Regions from separate parts of the Janthinobacterium sp. GW822-FHT07H11 genome, predicted to be linked through region 1. Evidence: predicted binding sites of a transcription regulator. Region 1 holds the regulator's gene; the other holds the start of a gene.

Region 1 (7,870 bases):
TGGAGCAGGCGGCACGCGTGCTGGGCATTTCGGAGCTGGCGATTTTCTTCCGCGTTACGTTACCGCTGGCCTGGCGCGGCATCCTGGCCGGCGTGCTGCTGGGATTCGTGCGCGCGCTCGGCGAATTCGGCGCCACGCTGATGGTGGCCGGCAGTATTCCCGGCAAGACGCAGACCCTGTCGGTGGCCGTGTATGAAGCCGTGCAGGCGGGCCAGGATGACGCCGCCAACATGCTGGTGCTGATCACCTCGCTCGTCTGCATCGCCGTGCTGCTGGCCGCCGGCCGCCTGGCGCCCGGGCGCATCGTACACAAATGACGCCCATGCAACTCGACCTCGACATCCGCGCCACCTTGCGCTCCGGCAAACGCCGTTTCGACATGCATGTGCAATGCACGTCCAGCAGCCAGCGCATCGCCGTGTATGGCCCCTCCGGGGCCGGCAAGAGCATGACCCTGAAAGCCATTGCCGGACTCTTCACCCCGGAGGCGGGCCATATCCGCCTGAACGGGCGCACCCTGTTCGATTCGGCCGCCGGCATCAACTTGCCGCCGCAGCAGCGCAATGTCGCCTACCTGTTCCAGGATTACGCGCTGTTCCCGCACCTGACGGTGCGCCAGAACGTGGGTTTTGGCCTGAGCCGCGGCTGGTTCAACCCGCGCGCGCGCGAAAAATTGCAGAAGGTCGAGCATTGGCTCGACGCGTTTCACTTGCAGGAACTGGCGCACCAGTATCCCGACGAGTTGTCCGGTGGCCAGCGCCAGAGGGTGGCGCTGGCGAGGGCGCTCGTGGCCGAGCCGGCCGCGTTGCTGCTCGACGAGCCGTTTGCCGCCCTCGATCCGGCCCTGCGTGTCAAAATGCGGCTGGAACTGAGCCAGTGGCAGCAGCGCCTGGACGTGCCCATGATCCTGATCACACATGATCCGGAAGATGCGCGCATCCTGGGTGAGCATGTGCTTTACTTGCGTGACGGACAAATTGACAGCATGGAAAAAAATAAGGCATGGGGTGAACGCATTGGATAAATCAGCGGCAGCGGAAATCGGCCTGCAAGGCTCGGTATGGATGACGGTGGGCGGTGAGCACCTGGGCGGCGCCGGCAGGGTGGAATTGCTGGGCGCCATCGCCGAGTGCGGCTCCATCACGCAGGCGGCCAAGCTTGTGAAGATGAGCTACAAGGCGGCCTGGGACGCCATCGACGCGATGAACAACCTGGCCGGCGAGCCGCTGGTGGAGCGCCTGACGGGCGGCAAGGGCGGCGGCGGCACGCGCCTGACGCAGCGGGGGCGCCAGTTGGTCGACAATTTCCGTATCATCGAGCGCGAGCATGCCCGCTACCTGCGCCAGCTGGGCAGCCAGGCCGAAGGCATCGCCGACGATCTTTTACTCATACGGAGAATGGCCATGAAAACCACGGCACGCAATCAATTCCTCGGCAAGGTGGCCGAACTGAAACAGGGCGCCGTCAACGATGAAGTGACCCTGGAACTGCCGGGCGGCCAGCACATCGTGGCCATCGTCACGCAGGGCAGCAGCGCAAGCCTGGGCCTGGTGCCCGGTGCGGAAGCGTTTGCGCTGATCAAGGCTTCGTCCATCATCCTCGTGGCCGACAGCGCCGGCGCGCGCTTTTCGGCGCGCAACCAATTGGCCGGGCTGGTGACGCGCGTGCAGACGGGCGCCGTGAACACGGAAGTGGTGCTGGACCTGCCGCATGGCGGCACGATCGCCGCCATCATCACCAACCAGAGCAGCAGCGAGCTGGGCATCGAGATCGGCAGCAATGTGACGGCGATTTTCAAGGCGTCCAGCGTGATCCTGGGCGTGCCGGCGTAAATGGGGTAGGTCGGATTAGCGCGCAAGCGCGTAATCCGACAAGGTTCCGGGGTCAGACCCGGCGGGTCTGACCCCAGTTTTACGTTGCAGGCTTAATCCTTCAGCCTGGACAACCAATCCGCCGCCGCTGCCAGCACCCGTTCCAGTTCCTGCGCCGCCTGTGCCAGCAGCGCCGGTACCTCGTCCAGGCGGCCCGCGTCGATGGCTTCCTCGGTGGCAAACGCGGCGCGGATCAGGCGCTTCGTGCCCAGCGTCCCCACGGAGCCGCGCATGCTGTGCAGGATGCGCGCCACGTCGCTGTGGCGGCCCGCCTGCAAGGCCGTTTCGGCGTCGCGCAAGGGCGTCATGCCCTTGTTCAGCGCATCTTCCACCATGCGCCGCAGCACGCCGCGTCCCTTGGCGTCGCGCCCCATCACGCGCATCAGCGGCGCCATGGAAAACACCTCTTCATCGACGGCCGGCGCCGGCTCGGCCGCCTGCAGCTGTGGCCGCTTCGGCAGGTGGCGCGCGATCACGGCCATCATCTCTTCCACCACCACGGGCTTGGCGATGAAGTCGCTGATGCCGGCCGTCATGCAGCGCTCGCGTTCGGAGGCCAGCACGCCGGCCGTCATGGCGATCACGGGCAAGGTCAGGCGCAGTTCCGTGCGGATGATGTGGGTGGCGCTGAAGCCGTCCATGACAGGCATCTGCATGTCCATCAGCACGATGTCGTAGCGCAGCGCTTCCGTGCGCAGCCGTTCCACGGCCTGCAGGCCGTCGCCGACCACGTCCAGGGTAGCGCCCATGTGTTCGAGGATGCCGCGCGCCACGGCCTGGTTCAGGTGGTTGTCTTCCACCAGCAGGAAATGCACGCCGGCCAGTTCCGTGCCCAGCGGCTGGTGCAGGATGCGCTGCTCGCCGCCCTCATGCTTGGCGATCAGCGCCTGGTGCAGGGCGTCGAACAGGCTCGAACCCGTGATCGGCTTCATCAGCACGACGTCGGCCTCGGCCGCGCTGGAGATTTCTTCCAGGTGATTGCGGGCGAAGGCGTTGACCATCACCACGATGGGCTGGCGCTGGCCGGCGGCCGCCTGGCGGATGGCCTTGGCCGTGGCCAGGCCGTCCATGACGGGCATGTGCCAGTCGGCCAGCACCACGTCGTAGGGCTGCTGCTGCGCCAGGCGCTCGCGGTACAGTTCGATGGCGGCAAAGCCGGAATCGACCTCGTCGGCGTTCCAGCCCCACGCTTCGATCAGTTTGACGATCAGTTCGCGCGTGGTGCGGTTATCGTCGGCCACCAGCAGGCGCAGCTGGCCCAGGGTCGGCGTGCGCCGCGTTTCGGCTGGCTGCGCCAGTATCTCGAAGGGCACGCTGAACCAGAAGCGGCTGCCCTTGCCTTCGCTGCTGGCGACGGCGATTTCGCCGCCCATCATGTGGATCAGCTGCTTGCTGATGGCCAGGCCCAGGCCCGTGCCGCCGAAGCGCCGCGTGATGCTCTGGTCGCCTTGTGAAAACGCGGCAAACAGCTGCTGCTGTTGTAATTCTGTCATGCCGATGCCCGTATCGCGCACTTCGAAGCGCAGCCAGGCGCGCCCCTTGTCTTTCTCGGCCAGGCTGACGGCCACCACCACTTCGCCGCTCTCGGTAAACTTGATGGCGTTGCCGGCCAGGTTGACGAGGATTTGCTGCAGGCGCTGGGCATCGCCCAGCAGGCGCCGCGGCACGTCGGGTTCGACGGCGATGGCCAGCTCCAGCTCCTTCTCGCCCGCATTCATGGTCATGGTCGTGGCCAGCGTATTCATGACTTCGTCGAGGTCGAATTCGACGGGCGACAATTCCATGCGGCGCGCCTCGATCTTCGAATAGTCGAGCACGTCGTTCAGGATGCCCAGCAGCGACTGGCCCGCCACGCGCACCATGGTCAGATACTTGCGCTGTTCCGTATCGAGCTTGGTATTTCCGAGCAGATACACCATGCCCAGCACGGCATTGAGCGGGGTGCGGATTTCATGGCTCATATTGGCCACGAAATCGCTCTTCGCGCGGTTGGCCGCCTCGGCCCGGTCGCGTTCCTGTTCCAGTTCCGCCGCGCGCGATTCGAGCTCCTGCTGCAGGCGGTCGCGTTCGCTCATCAGGCCGTTGAACGCTTCCGTCAGTTCGCCGATCTCGTCGCGCTGCTGCACCGGCACGGGGGTGAAGCGGCTGCCGCTGCTGCGCAGCGCTTGCAGGGTGTCGCGCAGGCGCACCAGCGGCGACAGCAGGCGCACGGTGACCCAGCCCAGCACTGCCGCGGCCAGCAGCGAGGCCAGGGTGCTCCACAGCACCAGCCGGTATAGCACGCCGTCGAACGGTTCGAAGGCGTCATCGATGGGCAGCGAGGCCGCGAGCAGCCAGTTTACGGACTTCAGGCGCTTGAAGCTGTTGACGGCCGTGATGCCGCGGCTGTTGGTGCTGACCATGCTGCCTTCGCCGTCGTCCTTCAGCAGCTGCGTGGTGGTCAGGTTGGCGTTCGGCTGGCGCGGCTGCAGCAAGCGGCTGGTATCGGGATGCAGCACGTAGCGCGGCACGGCGCCGCGCGTGAGGATGAAGTAATAGCCGCTCTTGCCGATCTTTTCCGTGCGCAGGCGGCCCAGCAGGTTGTCCTTGTACAGGCGCAGCACGCCGATCACCACGCCGGCCACCTGGCCGTCGGCGCCCAGCACGGGTGCCGCCATCTGCACGATGGGCAGGCCGCTCGATTTGCCCAGCATCGGTTCGGTGATCATGGGCTGGCGCGTGCGCAGCACGGTCTGGAAATACTCGCGCTCGGCGACGTTGATGCCAGCGCGTCCCGCCACTTCCGGCATGTCGGCCACGACGGCGCCATGCGCGTCCAGCACTAGCACGTCGTCGAACAGCACCAGCATCGAGCGGCGCGAATAATATTGGCGCAACTGGGCGGGCTGGGCAATCAATTCGGGCGGCTGCTGCCTGGCCGTCAGCGTGACGATCTGCAGCAGCATGGCCAGCTTGTCATCGAGTTCAGCGGCCGTGCGGGTGATCAGGGCCGACTGCTGGCTCAGCAGTACCTTGGTGAAGTCGTCGCGCATGTGCCGCACCTGTATCATGGTAACCAGGGCAATCATGGCGATCGAGGTCAGGCTGGTTGCCAGCGCGACTTTTGCTTTTATGCCGAGAGGCTTCATAGTTTCCTTTTCAGTACCGGGCGGCACAGGCGGCAGAGGCAGATAATGCTGTCAAGAATTTTCCTATCAATACCCCAGCTTGGCAAGCGCCACCGCGCAATTTCCCCTCCCCACATGGTCTTTTGACGATGTTGCCATATAATTAAATGCAAGACGTCGTTTATTCGGCGAAATTACGGTGAAATTGGCACACGGCAACCGTGTATGCAGTAAACTTGTTGTTGCATTTTCTAAAAGGTACCGACATGACTGAAGCGCTACTCTCTCCAACCTTGCCCACAGTGACCGTGGAAGCGTTGCGTGCGCGATGCTCGACCTGCAGCATGCACCAATTGTGCCTGCCGATGGGGCTCGATGTGGGCGACATGGACAGGCTGGACCAGATTATCGGACGCCGCCGCAAGATCGTGCGCGGCGCTTCGCTGTTCCGCATCGGCGACTCGTTCCAGAACCTGTATGCGATCCGCCTGGGCCACTTCAAGACCTACCAGATCAATCCGGGCGGCGAAGAGCAGGTGACGGGTTTCCAGATGGCCGGCGAACTGCTGGGCATGGATGCCATCAGCGCCGACCGCCACCACTGTAATGCGGTGGCCCTGGAAGACAGCGAAGTATGTGAAATCCCGTTTTCCAGCCTGGAACAATTGCTGGGCAATATGCCGACCCTGCTGCGCCATTTCCACCGCATGATGAGCCAGGAAATCACGCGTGAGCAAAGTGTCATGTTGTTGTTGGGTAACATGCAGGCGACGCAGCGCTTTGCCGCCTTCATCGTCAACCTGGCGTCGCGCTATGAAGCGCGCGGCTATTCGAGCAGCAAGTTCCAGCTGCGCATGTCGCGCGAGGAAATCGGCAATTACCTGGGCCTGACCATCGAGAGCGTCAGCCGTTTATTGTCGAAATTTAAGAAGGAAGGCTGGCTGCGCGTCTCCAACCGCGAGATCGAGATCTTGCAGCCAGCCAAACTGAAGGCCATTACGGCCGGCACCGACATCTGCAAATAACAGCACCGTCAAAACCTGCTGCGCGTCGCGCTTTGCGGCCTGCGATGCTCGCTGTGCTCTAGCACAGCTGCGCTTCTTAGCCACAAATCACTGCCGCTCGCTACGGTTTTTTCCCGGCGCTGTACGTTATAGCTCTTCATCGGCGTGCAGCGCGATGCTGCGCTGCAGCGGCCAGGTCCAGATGCCGGACAGGCGCCATTCGCGCTTGTCGTTTTCCACCAGTACCTGCCAGCGGCTGCGCTCGAGCATCGGCAGCGCCACCGAGAAATTACCCTGGGCATCGGGCTGCACCAGCAGCTTGATGTCTTTTTCCGGCAGGGTCGCATGCGCCAGGTGCAGTTGCAGCGGGCCCTGGTAGGCCTTGCCGAAGCTGTGCACGGAACCGGCCAGGCGCGCCTGCGCCACGTCGTAGGACAGGCTGGTGTCCATGGCCAGGTTGCTGGCGGCCGTGTCGCGCTTCAAATCCTGGTTGATGGCCTTGCCCTGCTTGTAATAATCGCCCACCACCAGCGCATCGGGTTGCGTAAACGCAATATAGCCCATGAAGCTGCCGACGACCACGGACAGGCCGGGACCGATCATCAGCAGCCATGGCCAGCGATGCTTGTACCACGGTGCAACGGGAGGTTGCAGTTTCAGACTGTCGGACATTGTGTTCTCCTTGGGGCCGGACCCTTTGGGTCTGACCCCAGCTTTTGCTTCCGGGTTGAAAATCAAGTGACCCTAGCGCATGATTGATGATACCCCTGCGGCGAAATACCGGGGTCGGACCCGGAGGGTCCGACCCCAAATCAACATCACCGCGGCACGATGAAGACCGCGCTTTCACGCACATGCAGCGACGGGTCGTCCAGCGATTGCAACTCGATTGCGATCTTGTTCGACCCCTTTTCTCCCACGCCGTGCGGCACGCGCAGGCGGATCGGCCAGCCCAGCGTTTCCGTCGGCTGCAAGGTCACTTCCTCGCGCGTCAGCAAGGTCAGGCCCGGCAAGCCGGAAGCGCTGATTTTAAAATGCTGGGTTTGCTCGGAGGTGTTCATGATCTGCAGGCGGTAGACGTTTTCGATCATGCCGTCTTCCACTTCGCGTCCCATCGAACCGCGGTCGCGGATCACGTCCATCTTCAGCGGCGTGCGCAGGGCCAGCGAGGTACACACGGCGATGATGATCAGGGCCAGGATGGACGTGTAGATCAGCACGCGCGGGCGCATGGCGCGCTGGCGGATCTGCTTCGAATTGAAGTTGTTTTCCATCGCATGGTCGGTACTGTAGCGTATCAAGCCACGCGGCCGCTCGACCTTGTCCATCACGGTATTGCAGGCATCGACGCAGGCCGCGCAGCCGATGCATTCATACTGCAGGCCGTTGCGGATATCGATACCGGTCGGACACACCTGCACGCACAGGGTGCAGTCGATGCAGTCGCCCAGCTTGTCGTTGTTGCCGGCCTTCTTGCTCATGGCGCCGCGTGGTTCGCCGCGCTTGGCATCGTAGGTGATGATCAGGGTGTCCTGGTCGAACATGGCGCTCTGGAAGCGCGCGTAGGGGCACATGTATTTGCACACCTGCTCGCGCAGCCAGCCCGCGTTGCCGTAGGTTGCCAGGCTGTAGAACAGCACCCAGAACCATTCCCAGGGACCGAAGTTGAGGGTTTGCACGGAATGCGCGAGTTCCTTGATCGGCGTGAAGTAGCCGACAAAGGTAAAGCCCGTCCACAGGGCAATGGCGCCCCACACCAGGTGCTTGGCCGTCTTCTTGGCCGTCTTGCGCAGGGACGGACCCTGCTTGTCGAGGGCCATGCGCGCGCTGCGCGTGCCCTCGATGCGGCGCTCGACCCACAGGAAGATTTCCGTGTACACCGTTTGCG
Region 2 (7,870 bases), 2.2 Mb from region 1:
TCCACGGCAAGGATGGGGATGACGGCGCCGGCACGGCGCTCGTCCACGGTGGCGGGCCGGATCTGGCCCCGCTCTTCGACAAACACCACGTTTTCATCGTTATTCCCGCTGTTGACGAAATGGCGGAAGCGCTGGCGCACGGCGGGGTTGGAGACGGCTTCCTTCCACTCGCAGGCATAGGTGTCGACCACGTGCTGCATGTCCGCTTCCAGCTCGTGGGCGATGCCCAGGCTGTCGTCGACAATGACGCGCTTGAGGTAATCGAGGCCTCCTTCCAGGTTGTCACGCCACACGCTGGTGCGCTGCAGGCGGTCGGCCGTGCGCACGTAAAACATCAAAAAGCGGTCGACATAGCGCACCAGGGAGGCTTCGTCCAGATCGGATGCCAGCAGTTCCGCGTGGCGCGGCTTCATGCCGCCATTGCCGCACACGTACAGGTTCCAGCCCTTTTCCGTGGCGATCAGGCCGATGTCCTTGCCCTGCGCCTCGGCGCATTCGCGCGTGCAGCCGGACACGCCAAACTTGATCTTGTGCGGCGTGCGCAAGCCCTTGTAGCGGTTTTCCAGTTGAATCGCAAAGCCCACGCTGTCGGCCACGCCGTAGCGGCACCAGGTGGAGCCGACGCACGATTTGACCGTGCGCAAGGATTTGCCGTAGGCGTGGCCCGACTCGAAGCCGGCCGCGATCAGCTCTTCCCAGATGGCCGGCAACTGGTCCACGCGGGCGCCGAACAGGTCGACGCGCTGGCCGCCCGTGATCTTCGTATAGAGACCGTATTTTTTCGCCACCATGCCCACGGCGATCAAGCCGTCGGCCGTCACCTCGCCGCCCGGCATGCGCGGCACGACGGAATACGTGCCATCCTTCTGGATATTGCCAAGAAAATAATCATTGCTGTCCTGCAGGCTGGCATGCACGGGCGACAGCACGAAATCGTTCCAGCAAGACGCCAGGATATTCGCCGCCACGGGCTTGCACACGTCGCAACCGAGACCCTTTCCATGCGCGCCCAAGAGTTCGCCGAAGCTGCGGAGCTTGCCCACGCGTACCAGGTGGTGCAATTCCTGGCGCGAGTACGCAAAGTGTTCGCACACGTGATTGTTCACGGCCAGGCCCTGCTTCTGCATTTCCGCCTTCATGATCTGCGTCACCAGCGGCACGCAGCCGCCGCAGGCGGTGCCGGCCTTGGTGCAGCTTTTGAGGGCAGCGATGGTGGTCGCGCCCCCGGCGACGGCCGCGCACAAGGCGCCTTTCGACACGTCGTTGCACGAGCAGATTTGCGCCGACTCGGGCAAGGCGTCCACGCCGAGGCCCGCCTTTTGCTGGCCGTCCGCCTGCGGCAGGATCAGGAATTCGGGGAACTCGGGCAGCTCGATCTTGTTCAACATCATCTGCAGCAAGGTGCCATATTCGCTGGCGTCGCCCACCATCACGCCGCCCAGCAAATACTTGCCGCAGTCGGAGACGACGATCTTCTTGTAGATCTGCTTGCGCTCGTCCATGAACTGGTAGGAGCGGCTGCCCGGCGCATTGCCGTGCGGGTCGCCCAGGCTGGCCACGTCCACGCCCATCAGTTTGAGCTTGGTGCTCATGTCGGCGCCCTTGAACGAGGCTTCGCCCTCCTCCTGCAACAGGTGGCGGGCGGCGATGCGTGCCATCTCGTAGCCGGGCGCCACCAGGCCGAACACCAGGCCGCCCCACAGCGCGCATTCGCCGATCGCATAGATGTCCGGGTCGGAGGTGAGGCAGCTGTCGTCGATGGCGATGCCGCCGCGCGGTCCCACGTCCAGGCCGCAGGCGCGCGCCAGTTCGTCGCGCGGACGGATGCCGGCCGAGAAGACGATCATGTCCGCTTCCAGGTGGCTGCCGTCGGCGAACTGCATGCGGTGCGTGGCTGATTCGCCGTCAACGATGGCCAGCGTATTCTTTTGCGTGTGCACGGTCACGCCCAGTTCCTCGATCTTGCGGCGCAGGACGCGCGCGCCGCCCTCGTCCACCTGCACGGCCATCAGGCGCGGCGCGAATTCCACCACGTGGGTGTCGAGCTTCAGGTCGCGCAAGGCTTTCGCACATTCGAGGCCCAGCAAGCCGCCGCCGATGACCACGCCCGTTTTCGACTTGGCGCCCCAGGCCAGCATGGCTTCCAGGTCTTCGATGGTGCGGTAGACGAAGCAGCCATCGCGCTCCTTGCCCGGCAGCGGCGGCACGAACGGCGTCGAACCGGTGGCGAACACGAGTTTGTCATAGGCCAGCACTTCACCCGTGCTGGCCGTGACGGTTTTCGCCGCGCGGTCGATGGACACGGCGCGCGCATTGAGCTTCAACACGACGTTGTCCTTGTCGAAGAAGCCGGGCGTCACCAAGGAGAGGTCCTCGGCCGATTTTCCGCTGAAAAATTCGGACAGGTGCACCCGGTCGTAGGCGGGGCGCGGTTCTTCGCACAGCACGGTGACGTGCAGGTGCGGCGCGCTTTCCAGCGCCAGGCGTTCGAGGAATTTATGCCCGACCATGCCATGGCCAAGGACGACGATCTTCAGGGGGTGGTTCATGCTTGTCTCCTCAGGCCGCGGCCATGTTCGGTTCGGCCGCCAGCCCCGTGAAGCGGGCGGCGATGGCGCACAGGGCCGAGACCACCACCAGGGCGCTGAGGATGGTCAATGTCTGGCGGATGTCGCCCGTGCCCTTCATCAGGAAGCCGGCCGCCACGGCGCCCACGTTGCCGCCCGCGCCGATGATGCCGGCCACGCCGCCGAGAGCGCGGCTGTCGATGAAGGGCACCAGCGCGTAGGTGGCGCCGCAGGCCATGTGGGTGAACAGGCCGAAGACCAGCATGGCGATGACGGCATACGTGACGCTGTCGACCTTGGCAAACCACAGCAAGCCCACGCCTTCGCCTATCATCAGCATGAACAGCAGGGTGACGCGGCTGTTCAGGTTGCCGCGCAGGGCCAGCTTGTCGGACAGCCAGCCGCCCAGCGCGCGGGCAAACAGGGCCAGCAGGCCGAAGCTGCCGGCGGCCAGGCCCGCCGATTTCAAGGACAGGCCGAAATGGTCGACGTAGTAGACGGCCGCGATATTGTGGATGAAGATCTCGATGCCGAAGCAGGCGCCGTAGGTGACGAACAGCAGCCAGACGCGATAATTGCCGCTGGCGGCCTTGAAGCTGTCCCAGCCGCCCTTTTTTCCTCCTTCGATGGCCACGCCGGCGGCGCGCAAGTCCGAGTAATTTCCTTCCGGGCAATCCTGCGTATAGCGCCAGTACAGCGCGGCCATCCCCAGCATCAGCACGCCCGGCACCAGCAGCGCGATGCGCCAGCCCAGCGATTCGGACACGCCCAGCATCAGCACGGCGCCCAGCAGCAGCGGCATCAGCGCCTGCGCCGCGCCGCCGCCCGCATTGCCCCAGCCGGCGGCGGCCGCATTCGCCGTGCCCACGACGCGGGGCGCGAACATCACGGACGTATGATATTGCGTGATGACAAAGCTGGCACCGACAGCGCCGATGCCCAGGCGGAAGAACAGGAAACTTTCATAGCTTTGCGAGGCGGCCACGCCCAGCACGGGGATGGCACCGAGCAGCAGCAAGCCCGTGTAGGTCTTGCGCGGGCCGTAGCGGTCGCACAAGGGGCCGACGATCAGGCGCACGAGGATGGTGATGGCGACGGCGGCGATATTGATGTTCGCCACTTGCGCCAGGGAAAGACCGAACTCGCCCTTGATGACCGGCATCAGCGGCGCGCAAGCGAACCAGGCGAAGAAACACACGAAAAATGCCATCCACGTCAGGTGGAATGCGCGCATGGGCGGCGTGGCGAGGGAGAAGAGCGCGATGCGCGTTGCTTTTTGGCTGGCCATGATAGGTTCCCGAAATATCCCGTTGATAAAACAAAACGGCGCCCGCCCCGCCGATGAAAAAGATCAGCCAGAGCGGACGCCGTTGTCCAGGTGGTCCGTCGTTGGACCGTTGTTAAGTTTATTCAAGGGATCGCCGTTGATCCGTATCACCTGTTTAGCAAGCGCCGTGCCAGGCCCGTCCAGGGGTAGCTGTCGTATCCGCACGGACTTTGCGCCAGATCATGGCATTTGGCGGTGCAGGCACGCCTCTTCTTGGTGCGTCGCGGAACTCGAAAGTGCAATGATTGTCTAATTGTCATTGAGTTCATGAAGCGGAGGCCGGCATGCTCGGGCAACTGCGGCAGTGGCAGCCATGGCGCGGCGTGGCACGTGCGCTCGCGTGCGCCTGCGTGGGCGCGCTCTTGATCACGTGGAGTAGCAGTGCCGCGGCGCAAGATGGCGATGCCGAACCCAGGGAGCACAGCGAGCTGGACGCGACGGTATTCGCACCGTTCCACGCGGCGCGCGGCGCGCGGGCCACGCAGGCGCGCAGCGCGCAGTCACGTACGTTTATTGTGCGCCTCACGTATCCGGACGCAGGCCGCGCCCATGCCGTGCGCTGGACCTTGACCCTGTCCGGCCCCGGCCCGCAAGGGGCCGTGCTGCGGCGCTGGTCGGGCACGGAACAGGTCGATGCGGGCGGCACGAGCATCCGCTTGCCCTGGGATGGCCGCGCCGATGCCGATGCGCGCGAACGGCGCATGCTGGCGCCGGACGGCTTGTACGAATTGCGCCTGCTGGCCGTGGCGGACCAGGACACGGCCCGGGAAGCGGCCGTGGAACAAGTATGGCCCATCGCCGTCAACCGGGCCGGCGCCGCGCCGCCGCAGGTGCCCGCGTTCCACGCAGGCTTGCTCCGCCTCAATGGCGCCGCCTACCGCATCGTCTACGCCAACCTGCACAGCCAGACGCGCCACAGCGACGGCGGCGCCCCGCTGGACGCCTGCCATGGCGCGCAGGAACCGCAAACGGCGCCCTACGGTCCCATCGATGCATACAAATATGCGCAAGAACACGGGCTCGACGTCCTGCTGACGTCCGAGCACAACCACATGTATGACGGTTCTGACGGCACCAACAGCGCGGCCGTGCCGGCCGAAGCGACAGCGCTGTACCAGACGGGCCTGGCCGAAGCGGCCGCCTATACCAATGCCCACCCCGGCTTCCTGGCCCTGTACGGCATGGAATGGGGCGTCATCAACAAGGGCGGCCATTTGAACATCTTTAATAGCGATCAGTTGCTGGGCTGGGAAAGGAATGCCCAGGGCGAACTGCTGGCCGACGTGGAAACGCCGAAAAGCGACTACGCCGCCCTGTATGCGCTGATGCGCGCGCGGGGCTGGCTGGGCCAGTTCAACCACCCGGCGCAAACGGGGCAGTTTCTCGTCGACGACCAGCCGCTCGGCTACACGCCGGACGGCGACGCGGCCATGGTGCTGTGCGAAGTGATGAACACCTCCGCCTTTTCCAGCAACGACCAGGAAACGGAAACGCGGCGCAGCAATTACGAGGCGGCCTGCAACCGGGCGCTGGCGGCCGGCTACCACCTGGCCTTCAGCAGCAACCAGGACAACCACTGCGCCAACTGGGGCGCCTCCTACGGCAACCGCACGGCCGTGCTGGTGAAAGCCGATGCGGCCAACGCGCCGCTGTCGCGCGAGCAGCTGTTTGAGGCGCTGCGCGCGCGGCGCGTCTTTGCCACCATGGACAAGCACGCGCAACTGCTGTTGACGGCCAATGGCAGGATGATGGGTGAGCGCTTCGACAACCAGGGGCCCTTGCAACTGTCCGCCAGCTTCAGCAACGATGCGGGCCGGCAGGCGGCCGCCATCACCATCTTCCACGGCGTGCCTGGCAGCAATGGCAACGTCACGCCCCTGACGGACCAGGCCGAGGTCACCGTCACGCCCGCGCCCGGCCCCCATTTCTACTATGCGCGCCTGGTCCAGGACGACGGCAACATCGTCTGGTCGGCGCCCCTCTGGGTGATGCAGCTGCCCTGAGCGGACCGCGCCCTTGCCGCGCTGCCGCAGATTCTACGGCCAGCGGGCGCCACGGCAAATAATATTGGAAAGCATGTCTTTTCCTCACTGGATTCCATCTGACACTGGTTCCTAGAAGCAATCCATGGCACCATGGTTGCGCCGTTTTGAGCAGCAACACGGCATACACCCGAACCATCGAGGAAAAATCGTCCATGTCATCCTATCGTACCTTCGCCGGCAGCATGCTGCTCGGCCTGGCCGCAGCGGGCATCGCCCATGCGCAAGCCGCCGCTCCCGCCACCCCGGCCGATCCCCACCTGTGGCTGGAAGAAGTCCTCGGCGACAAGCCGCTGGCCTGGGTCAAGCAGCACAATGCCGTCACCGTCAAGGAACTGGAAGGCCGGCCCGGCTTCCCCGCCTTGCAGGCGCGCCTGAAAACCATCCTCAACTCGAAGGAACGCATTCCCTACGTCAGCAAGGAAGGCGAGTTTTACTATAACTTCTGGCGCGATGCCCAGCACGTGCGCGGCATCTGGCGCCGCACCACCCTGGCGCAGTACCAGCAGGCCGAACCCGTATGGGAAACCGTGATCGACCTGGACCAGCTGGCCGCCGGCGAGAACGAAAACTGGGTCTGGGGCGGCGCCTCCTGCCTGTATCCGAAGGGCGAACGCTGCCTCATCTCCCTGTCGCGCGGCGGCGGCGATGCCAAGGTGGTGCGCGAATACGACGTGGCCAAACGCGCCTTCGTCGACGGCGGCTTCAGCCTGCCCGAAGCGAAGAGCAGCGCCGGCTGGATCGACCAGGACACCTTGTTCGTCTCCACCGATTTCGGCCCCGGCTCGATGACCAGCTCGGGCTACCCGCGCATCATCAAAGAGTGGCAGCGCGGCACGCCGCTGGCGCAGGCGCGCACCTTGTATGAAGCCAAGCCCGACGACCTGAGCGCGGGCGCCTACAAGGATTTCACGCCCGGCCATGAACACCAGTTCGTCGAACGCCAGATCGATTTCTATAGCGGGGAAATGTTCCTGCGCGATGGAGCCAGCCTGAAAAAAGTGCCGAAACCGGACGACGCCACGGCATTCACCGTGCGCGACCAGCTGGTCATCACCTTGCGCTCGGACTGGAAAGTGAACGGCAAGACCTACCTGCAAGGCTCGCTGCTGGCCACGGATTTCAAGGCCTTCATGCAGGGCAAACAGGAGCTGGAAGTGCTGTACGCGCCCACGGCCACGTCGTCGCTGGACAATGTCACCCCAACGAAGTCGGCCATCCTGCTGACGACCCTGGACAAGGTCAAGAACCGCCTGACGGAACTGCGCCACGTGAACGGCCAATGGCAGCGCCGCCCGGTCGATGCGCCGGCACTGGGCACGCTGGCCGTCAGCGCGCTCGACCCGGTCGATTCGGAGCAGTACTTCCTGACCGTCACCGACTTCCTCAATCCCACCACGCTGTACCTGGCCACGGCCGGCAGCGACCAGCGCACGAAAATCAAGTCGCTGCCGGCCTTCTTCGACGCCGTGCCATACAAGGTGGAGCAATTCGAATCGACGTCGAAGGATGGCACCCGGGTACCCTACTTCGCCATCATGAACAAGGCCACGAAGTTCGACGGCACCAATCCCACCGTGCTGTATGGCTACGGCGGCTTCGAAGTGTCGCTGAAACCGAGCTACAGCGGCACCACGGGCGTGGCGTGGCTGGAAAAAGGCGGCGTCTACGTGCTGGCCAATATCCGCGGCGGCGGCGAGTTCGGTCCCCGCTGGCACCAGGCGGCGCTGAAGGAAAACCGCCAGCGCGCCTATGACGATTTCATCTCGGTGGCGCAGGATTTGATCAAGCGCAAGGTCACCAGTCCGCGCCACCTGGGCATCATGGGCGGCAGCAATGGCGGCCTGCTGACGGGTGCCGTGCTGGTGCAGCGTCCTGACCTGTTCAACGCCGTCGTCAGCCAGGTACCGCTGCTCGACATGCGCCGCTATAAC

The links. Region 1 encodes FNR, which switches genes on or off when oxygen is low (the NO sensors DNR and NnrR bind a similar motif). Its sites were predicted from a motif close to TTGATNNNNATCAA; they were not measured.
Region 2: the regulator FNR is predicted to act here: its motif matches at 3,992-4,005, upstream of AC3RCJ_RS19805 (CehA/McbA family metallohydrolase).

Annotation. Positions count from the first base shown of each region.
Region 1 covers NZ_CM179507.1:326,459-334,328, reverse strand. Annotated here, with positions in the region: gene modB (molybdate ABC transporter permease subunit) at 1-317, shown strand, start outside; gene AC3RCJ_RS01435 (sulfate/molybdate ABC transporter ATP-binding protein) at 323-1,024, shown strand; gene AC3RCJ_RS01430 (TOBE domain-containing protein) at 1,065-1,832, shown strand; gene AC3RCJ_RS01425 (response regulator) at 1,925-4,999, opposite strand; gene fnr (fumarate/nitrate reduction transcriptional regulator Fnr) at 5,245-6,003, shown strand; gene AC3RCJ_RS01415 (FixH family protein) at 6,130-6,654, opposite strand; gene ccoG (cytochrome c oxidase accessory protein CcoG) at 6,801-7,870, opposite strand, start outside.
Region 2 covers NZ_CM179507.1:4,497,654-4,505,523, forward strand. Annotated here, with positions in the region: gene nirB (nitrite reductase large subunit NirB) at 1-2,549, opposite strand, end outside; gene AC3RCJ_RS19800 (MFS transporter) at 2,560-3,855, opposite strand; gene AC3RCJ_RS19805 (CehA/McbA family metallohydrolase) at 4,179-5,897, shown strand; gene AC3RCJ_RS19810 (prolyl oligopeptidase family serine peptidase) at 6,092-7,870, shown strand, end outside.